Regions from separate parts of the Cytobacillus sp. IB215316 genome, predicted to be linked through region 2. Evidence: riboswitches for the same ligand, from Rfam matches in the RefSeq annotation. Region 2 holds a riboswitch; each other region holds the start of a gene.
The links. Region 2 has a riboswitch for S-adenosylmethionine ahead of SLH48_RS08470 (methionine ABC transporter ATP-binding protein). Riboswitches for the same ligand answer to the same signal wherever they lie in the genome.
Positions count from the first base shown of each region.

Region 1: another riboswitch for S-adenosylmethionine. It lies ahead of metK (methionine adenosyltransferase); the one in region 2 lies ahead of SLH48_RS08470 (methionine ABC transporter ATP-binding protein).
Region 3: another riboswitch for S-adenosylmethionine. It lies ahead of SLH48_RS16370 (methionine biosynthesis PLP-dependent protein); the one in region 2 lies ahead of SLH48_RS08470 (methionine ABC transporter ATP-binding protein).

Region 1 covers NZ_JAXBMC010000001.1:48,867-52,083, forward strand. The annotation lists gene pckA (phosphoenolpyruvate carboxykinase (ATP)) at 1-786, opposite strand, end outside; SAM riboswitch class I at 1,022-1,167, shown strand; gene metK (methionine adenosyltransferase) at 1,332-2,540, shown strand; gene SLH48_RS00265 (hypothetical protein) at 2,733-2,939, opposite strand.
Region 2 covers NZ_JAXBMC010000003.1:297,246-300,462, forward strand. The annotation lists gene SLH48_RS08460 (SCP2 sterol-binding domain-containing protein) at 1-87, shown strand, start outside; gene SLH48_RS08465 (O-acetylhomoserine aminocarboxypropyltransferase/cysteine synthase family protein) at 80-1,384, shown strand; SAM riboswitch class I at 1,539-1,647, shown strand; gene SLH48_RS08470 (methionine ABC transporter ATP-binding protein) at 2,090-3,115, shown strand; gene SLH48_RS08475 (methionine ABC transporter permease) at 3,108-3,217, shown strand, end outside.
Region 3 covers NZ_JAXBMC010000011.1:77,698-80,914, forward strand. The annotation lists gene SLH48_RS16360 (response regulator transcription factor) at 1-311, opposite strand, end outside; gene SLH48_RS16365 (sensor histidine kinase) at 314-1,420, opposite strand; SAM riboswitch class I at 1,705-1,823, shown strand; gene SLH48_RS16370 (methionine biosynthesis PLP-dependent protein) at 1,975-3,099, shown strand; gene metC (cystathionine beta-lyase) at 3,092-3,217, shown strand, end outside.

The sequences.
Region 1 (3,217 bases), on a different contig from region 2:
TCCATTTGCTGACCATCCATGTTCATCGTCCCCTATTAATCGTCTGTTGGCATCAGCTGAAAGGGTTGTTTTACCCGTTCCTGACAACCCGAAGAATAAAGCGACATCTCCTTCTTGACCAATATTGGCTGAACAATGCATGGATAAAATCTCTTTTTCAGGGAGAACATAGTTCATAACAGAAAATATGGATTTTTTCATCTCACCTGCATACTCTGTTCCACCAATAAGTACTGTGCGCTTTTCAAATGAAATAATAATAAATGTTTCCGATCTCGTTCCATCAATTGCAGGATCTGCTTTAAAATTTGGTGCAGAAATGACAGTGAAGTCAGCGATATGCGATTGTAATTCCTCCTCAGTAGGACGAATAAATAGCTGATGTGCAAATAAATTGTGCCATGCATATTCATTAATCACTTGAATAGGAAGTTGGTATTTTTTATCAGCACCTGCGAACCCATTAAATACATAAATTTCATCTTTGTTAGCTAAATAATCGAGTACTTTATTATAGAGATTGTCAAAAGATTCTTGTGAAATAGGCTGATTTACTGTTCCCCAATCTATTTTACCTTTTGTAGATGGTTCATCTACAATATATTTATCTTTAGGTGATCGTCCAGTATATTTTCCTGTTGTAGATAGTATGGCACCTGAAGAAGTTAAAGTGCCTTCTTTTCTATTTAACACACTTTCAACGAGAGTAGGGACGGATAAATTGTGTAATGTATTTTTACGAGCTAGTAAACTTGATAATTCGCATGATACACTAACAGAATTCATGATCAAAACCTTCCTTTACGTTTTAATAATGTCGTTAACAATTCATAACTTAAAAATAGTATAACACATTAACTCAAATAGTCTATACTATTTATAATTATTTTATACTGGATTCAACATAATCGTACCATTCTTTGTAAAAGATACATAACGAAAATTTAATGAACAATTCAGCTCTTAACTATGTTGACATGTAACGGTTTACTACGTTAATATATTGTGTTGAACGGATACTCTCTTATCCCGAGCTGGTGGAGGGACAGGCCCTATGAAGCCCAGCAACCATCACTATATTTTCAGATTATGAGAAAATAATCTGCTTTGTTCTTAATGTGATAAGGTGCTAACCTGGTGCAAGGCACTTGTCTTGAACGATAAGAGTGAAAGGCGTGAATCGAGTATCTCAAACCTTTCCTCATGATTTGTAGGAGAGGTTTTATTTATTTCCAGTAAAAAGTTTGAAATTTTGGAAAGTAATATGGGAATGAGTTCCGTTTCAAAATATAACTATATGAAGTGGTTGCTTCATAAAGGAGGAAAAAGCTATGACAAAAAAACGTCACTTATTTACTTCTGAATCTGTAACTGAAGGTCACCCTGATAAAATTTGTGACCAAATATCAGATTCCATTCTTGATGCTATATTAACAAATGACCCTAACGCTCGTGTTGCATGTGAAACGACCGTGACAACAGGGATGGCCTTGGTTGCTGGGGAAATTACTACATCGACGTATGTTGATATTCCTAAGATCGTACGTGAAACTGTACGGAGCATTGGCTACACACGTGCAAAATATGGTTTTGATTCAGAAACCTGTGCGGTATTAACATCTATTGATGAGCAGTCTCCTGACATTGCAATGGGTGTCGATCAAGCACTTGAAGCTCGTGAAGGGTCAATGACAGATGAAGAGATAGATGCGATAGGAGCTGGTGACCAGGGCTTAATGTTCGGATATGCTTGTAATGAAACAAAAGAATTAATGCCGTTACCAATCTCATTAGCTCATAAATTAGCACAACGCTTAACAAAGGTAAGAAAAGAAGAAATTCTTCCATACTTACGACCTGATGGTAAGACCCAAGTAACTGTTGAGTATGATGAAAATGATAAACCTGTTCGCATAGATACGATTGTAATTTCTACTCAACATCACCCTGAGATCACATTAGAACAAATTCAACGAAATATTAAGGAGCATGTTATAAACCATGTTGTTCCTAAAGAATTGATTGATGCTGATACAAAATACTTTATAAATCCGACAGGTCGATTTGTAATAGGTGGCCCACAAGGAGACGCTGGATTAACAGGGCGTAAAATAATTGTTGATACGTATGGAGGATATGCCCGTCACGGTGGGGGAGCATTCTCTGGTAAGGATCCTACAAAAGTTGATCGATCAGCTGCATATGCTGCACGTTATGTTGCGAAGAATTTGGTGGCAGCTGGCTTAGCTGATAAGTTGGAAGTTCAGTTAGCGTATGCAATCGGCGTTGCACAGCCTGTATCCATTTCAGTTAATACATTCGAAACAGGTAAGGTTGCTGATGAAGTGTTAGTTGACCTCATTCGTAATAATTTTGATTTACGTCCAGCAGGGATTATAAATATGCTTGACTTACGACGTCCAATTTATAAGCAAACAGCAGCATATGGTCATTTTGGACGCACTGATGTTGATCTTACGTGGGAACGTACTGATAAAGCAGAAGTGTTAAAAGAACAAGCATTATCTCGAAGTAATTAATAAAGGTTGTTTTTGCAATGATTGTTGCTTTTCATATTAAGGAATCATTATTGCTGTTCTATTTTAATGATAATAGCTACAAAATATACGAAAATTACCTTAATAAATAACTAGTGCATATCCCACATACAACATATTCTGTATGTGAGATATGCCCTTACTATGAATGACAATATTTTTTATAGGTAATAACTAAGATGGACTCTTAACTTCTGCCACATTAGGAAATATCGTTTTAACACTATCAGCATAAGGACAGTAGTATACGAATATCTCATAGCCATTAATATCTATAATTCGTTTGCCAAAAGGAAACAAAGACAAGTTCTGAATTTCAAGTTCTAGGTTAGGAAAATTTTCGTAAATGAATTTTAGTACCTCATGTTCACGGTAGTCCACAAGTAACCCTCCTGATTTTTCAGAATTTTACAAACTATTTCTCTACTCTTATAAAAAATTCCTTTATAAATGAAAGAAAATAATTCATACTAAGCGAAATATAGGAGAGTTAAATTTTTGCCGCTGGCTGTTTTGACATTGATTTTTGTTTTTTCTTCTAGGATTTTAGGATGTATATATCTAGTGTTCGTGGCATTTTTTCTTCTGTACAACGATGACTAACATATAAAACAACTTTTTACGGAACTAGTTTGGTACCAACAACAGAGTTTTACAAA
Region 2 (3,217 bases):
TGCCAAGGGAAATTCAGATACATTCTTTTACTAGAATCTTTATTTGCTTTAAATATTAAAGGGGAAGGGGAAGAAAAAAATGCGTAAGGAGAAAGATTATCGTTTAGAAACTTTGAGTGTCCATGGAGGATTAGAAGCTGACCCAGTGACAGGTGCAAGAGCAGTACCAATTTATCAATCAAATGCATTTAGATTCAAGGATACGAGCCATGCAGCTAATTTATTCTCACTCCAAGAAGAAGGATATATTTACTCACGGATACACAACCCTACTGTAACTGTTTTGGAGGAAAGAGTGGCATTACTTGAAGGTGGAATTGGTGGATTAGCATTATCAAGTGGAATGGCTGCTATAACGACTGCGATTCTTAATCTAGCAGGAGTAGATGATGAAATTGTTGCAGCATCTACTTTATATGGTGGAACGTATAATTTATTAGCTAACACATTGCCGAAATATGGTATAACAACTCACTTCGTTGACCCTTCCCAACCTGAAAATTTTGCAAAGGCCATTTCTTCTAAAACAAAAGCAATATTTGCTGAAACAATTGGTAATCCAAGCTTACACGTATTGGATATTGAGAAGGTTGCTTCAATTGCTCACGAAGCTGGAATTCCGCTAATCATTGATAATACATTTGCTACTCCTTATCTGTGTAGACCGATTGACTATGGTGCTGATATTGTCATTCATTCTGCTACAAAGTGGCTTTTAGGAAATGGTACGACTTTAGGGGGAATAATCGTTGATGGAGGCAAATTCAATTGGAATTCTGAGAAGTTCCCAGACTTTATAACCCCTGACCCAAGCTACAATAATCTTATATACGCAGAAGCACTTGGAGAAAGTGCATTTATCGTCAAAGCTAGGGTGCAATTATTAAGGGATTTAGGTGCTTCATTAAGTCCATTTAATGCTTATCAATTTAACCTTGGACTAGAAACATTACATGTTCGGATGAAAGAACATATTAATAATGCCAGGAAAGTCGTTGAATATTTAGCGAAACACCCTGCTGTAGAGTGGGTTTTGTATCCCGACCATAAAGATCATCCTGCAAAAGAACTTGCTAAAAAATATTTACCAAAAGGTAGTGGGTCCATCGTTGTGTTCGGCATTAAAGGAGGGAGAGAAGCAGGCGCTAAAGTAATTAATCATGTGAAGCTATGGTCGCATGTAGCAAACGTAGGTGATGCTAAAAGCTTGATTATCCATCCAGCAAGTACAACACATCAACAATTAAGTACCGAGGGCTTAAAATCTTCAGGTGTAACAGAAGATTTGATAAGATTGTCAGTTGGAATTGAGAATATTGACGACCTATTAGAAGACTTAGAGCAAGCAATAGAGACAGCTACAGGACTAACTCAAAGTAAATAATTAGGGTGAATTGATATGTGTTTTGGATGTAAATTCCATAAAGATATTCATTGACACATATAAATGAGCGTGATAGAATCACAACTATACTTTTTAAAAGAGATTAATTTTGAAATGTAATTTTAAAAATGAATAAATAAAACATTGATATATACTCTTATCAAGAGAGGTGGAGGGATGTGCCCTATGAAGCCCGGCAACCATCAACGGTGAAGTTGAAATGGTGCCAATTCACACGAAGCGTATGCTTTGATAGATGAGAGAAAGGAATATAATTAAGCCTTTCTGCTCATATGTGCGGAAAGGCTTTTTAATTTTGTTGTTAAGCTTTTCTATTAGGTTGATTACGCATTAAATGTTGCTGTTCGTACAAAAATATAAACATGTATTCATTTGGTATTCGTAATATCTTATCTTTTACACATGCTGTTTTCATAATGATTGTTGTAGTTTGTATGAAGAAGTAAACAAATATACAACTATAGTTCATGCCATCTAATCTTTTGAAAATCAACAACAACTATAGTTGCTGAATTGTTAACGATAGAAACAAATTTTACGAAAAGAGCCTTTGATAAAACAATGATAATGGATAAAACGACTATCTAGCTGCTAGAAGAGCTAAATTTGGCAGATCGTTTAGTTTGTAACATAAAACGCACTAAACTTATATGAATAATATGATTAAGGAAGTAGGTGAGCCTTTTGATAAAGCTATCTGGGGTAAAAAAAGTATATCAATCTCAAGAAGGAGAAGTAGTTGCTGTAGATAATGTCAATGTGAATATTGGCAAGGGTGAAATATTTGGCATTATTGGTTACAGTGGCGCAGGGAAAAGTACACTCATTCGTTTGTTAAACCAGCTTGAAGCAACAACAGAAGGAACAATTACGATCAATAATTATGATATGACCTCTATTAAAGGGGATGAGTTACGTAAATCACGACAAGAAATTAGTATGATTTTTCAGCATTTTAATTTGCTTTGGTCAAGAACTGTAAGGGAGAATATATCATTTCCATTAGAAATTGCTGGTATTCGTAAAAAAGAACGGTTGAAAAGGGTTGATGAGCTAATCAAGCTAGTAGGGTTGGAGGGAAGAGAAAATGCGTATCCTTCACAACTAAGTGGTGGCCAAAAGCAGCGAGTTGGAATAGCTCGTGCTTTAGCAAATCGTCCGAAAGTATTATTATGTGATGAAGCAACCTCAGCACTTGATCCACAAACAACAGACTCAATTCTTGAACTGCTTGTGGATATTAATAAAAAGCTAGGTCTCACAATTGTGTTAATCACTCATGAAATGCATGTGATTCGTAAAATATGTCACCGTGTAGCTGTAATGGAAGATGGCAGCATTGTTGAACAAGGTGAAGTGTTATCGGTGTTTCAGCAACCGAAAGCTTCTATTACTCAGCAGTTTGTTAAGCAAATTACAGAACCAGAAGAAGCGACAGAAACAATTGAGCATATTTTAGAAAGCTACCCTGAAGGTAAAGTAATTAAGCTATTGTTTGTTGGGGATGATGCTGAACAACCTTTAATAGCAGAATTAATCCGCCAGTTTAATATTGGTATTAATATTATACAAGGAAAGATCTCACATACACAGCACGGTGCATATGGCACATTGTTTATTCATATGACAGGAACCGATGAAGAGATAAACCGCTCGATCACATATATAAAGGAAAAACATGTGACAGTGGAGGTGATACAGCATGGTTAGTCAACTATTTGTAAACGTTAATTGGGAAAAAATGTGGGAAGCAACATTTGAAACGTTATATATGACTGTTACATCGGTGATTGCAACATTTGTTTTTGGTGT
Region 3 (3,217 bases), on a different contig from region 2:
TTTAGCATAAAGCCATTGGCACCATCTTTAAGTGCTTGCATTGCATATTCATCATCGTTAAACGTCGTTAATATTAATATTTTCACTTGTGGCCATCGCTGTTTAATTTGGCGAGTAGCTTCAAGACCATTCATATGGGGCATTCTTATATCCATTACAACAACGTCAGCCATATGCTTCTCCAATTGTTCAATTGCCTCATGGCCATTTCCAGCTTGAGCCACTACTTGAAATTGGTCTTCTTGTTCAATCATCATGACAAGTCCCTGCCTAACAATTGCTTGGTCTTCTACTACAATAATGTTATACATATTTATATAACCTCCTTTGCATATACAGGAAATGATCCTTTAACTACAAAATGAGACTCTGTTTGATTGAAGTTTATATCCCCATTTAGCTCTTCAACACGTTTCTGCATGTTACTTAGTCCAAATCCAATAGTAAAAGATTCGGTTTTAAAAATCTTATTCGTCACTTCAAAATAAAGATCTCCAACTGCTGATTTACCAATAGTTACAAATACTTCACGAGATTGTGCATGTCGCATCGCATTTGTTAGTGCCTCTTGTATAACTCTATATAAAGTAACACTTTGTTGATTGGACAAGCTCACAGATAAAGCTCCTTGCTTCGTCGTAAAATGCACGAGTATATGACTCTCTGATTCTAACTTTCTAATTAATTGAAGCACTGACGACAGACCTGCAAATTCTTCATCTTTAAGTGTTTTAACCGCATGCCTCGTTTCTTCTAAACTTTCACGAACAAGCTCTCTCAAAATTCCATATTCCTGTCGTTTTTCTTTCATCGAAAGCATTTCGATTTGCATGAGCAATGCTGTTAATTTATGACCAACAGAATCATGAATCTCACGAGCAATTCCTGTTCTTTCTTCTAATCGAGCTGCCCGTTCATTTCGTAAACTAATACGTTTTAGATTTCGATATTCACCTAAAAGCTCCTCATACATGTCTTGTTTATAATTGGTCTCCGTCATTTTTTTATTTAACAAAATGCTCAAATAATAAAAAAATATGAGTATAACAACCAATTCAACATTTATAGCATTAGTAAAAATCACCAGCATACCCATTAAACCGGCACTAACGGCTGAAAATAGTTGATAATGCTTTTGTGATAATAGTGAAATAGCATCTATCGTTATATACAAAAATAGTAATTTACTAAAGGTATTTTCGTCTTGAATAAACAAAACACTCGAAACAAACAACATACAAAGAAGCAGAGAATAGAATATTAGCTTTTTTTTAACAATAGGAATGAAAAAGAAACAGACGAACGACAAAGCACAAACCAAAATGGATATGTACCACCTTGTTGAATGAGATACTTCTACATAGAGAAACCCTCCCCACAAAGCTGAAAAAGTAGTCAACCTTATTAAAAAGGTTTTCATATATAACACACCACCTGCATACAATTTACCTAATTATTTTCTGTATTCTTTATCCTTGTTGAACACGTTATATATTGATCATACCATTTTTTAACTTATAAAAAAATTCTAAAAATTTCTTGCAAAACAGTCAAATCTATTGTAAATTTATATGCAATCAATATTTAATACATTAACTCATTCAACTTAAAATCATTAAATCAGGTGGTAAATATAGCCCACGTGATCGAAAGCTCCTTCTTTTAGAGGTAGGAGTCTTAAAAACTAAGATAAATAAACAATTCATCTTATCAAGAGAGGTGGAGGGACTGGCCCTTTGAAACCTCAGCAACCAGCCGAATTTATGGTCAGGTGCTAAATCCAGCAAGCGAAATGTATATACTTTTCGCTTGGAAGATAAGGAGAGCTGATGATTAAACTCAAAGCCTTCTTATCAGAAGGCTTTTTTTATTTCTCTTTTATGGATTTAAAAGTCCTTAACGTTCTAAAACTACCACAAAACTTTACTACTTTAAACAAGTATAGAAAACCAAATGAAATGAGGAGGAATTTATATGACGAGAATAAATATCGAAACAGCATGTGCCCAGATTGGAAACAGAAGTGAAAATGTTACTGGGACGGTCAATCCACCTGTCTATTTGTCTACAGCCTATCGTCACACAGGTATAGGCGAATCTACAGGGTATGATTACATTCGAACGGGTAATCCAACACGACAAATTGTCGAACAGGCAATAACACAACTTGAGGAAGGTGATCAAGGCTTTGCTTGTAGTTCAGGTATGGCTGCGATTCAAACAGTATTAGCTCTCTTTGAGCAGGGTGATGAACTGATCGTTACACATGATTTATACGGAGGAACATATCGGCTATTTGAAGAATCTTTTCGAAAAAATGGGTTTACTTTTCACTATGCTGATTTTAGTGACATAAATGCTGTAGAAGGGTTAATAAACAGCAATACGAAAGCTTTATTTATAGAAACTCCAACAAATCCACTTATGCAAGAGGTTGATTTAAAAATTGCAGCAGAGCTTGCAAAGAAAAATGATTTATTATTAATCGTGGACAATACATTTTATACTCCACTGTTACAAAAACCTATAACTCAAGGGGCAGACATTGTCATCCATAGTGCGACAAAATACTTGGGGGGCCACAATGATGTGCTAGCAGGGTTAATTGTTTCAAAAGGAGAGGAGCTATCTGCTCAACTCGGTAATTACCATAACGCAATTGGTGCTGTATTATCACCTTTTGATTCATGGTTACTCATCCGTGGAATGAAAACTCTTCATTTACGTCTAAAACAGCATGAAGAAAATGCAAAAAAAATCGCTTCATTTTTGCAAACTCATGAAGATATTGTAGAAATCTATTATCCACAGCGTGGTGGCATGTTGTCGTTTAAAATTCGAGAAGAAAAGTGGGTTAATCCATTTTTACAAAACTTACGCCTAATCACTTTTGCTGAAAGTCTTGGTGGCGTTGAAAGCTTCATCACCTATCCAGCTACACAAACACATGCAGATATACCTGAAGAAATAAGAGTTGCAAACGGAATTTGCAATCGCTTATTAAGATTTTCAATAGGTATCGAGAATGCTGATGATCTCATAGATGACCTTATATCAGCATTAAAAGCTGCTAAGGAAGGAGTAAACACCTATGTCTAATTCATTTTCTGATCAAACTAAGCTACTTCATAATAAGCATAAAGTAGATCCTCATACAGGAGCAGTAAGTGTTGCAATTCAGCATGCATCAACATTTCATCAAGATGATTTAGAGAAT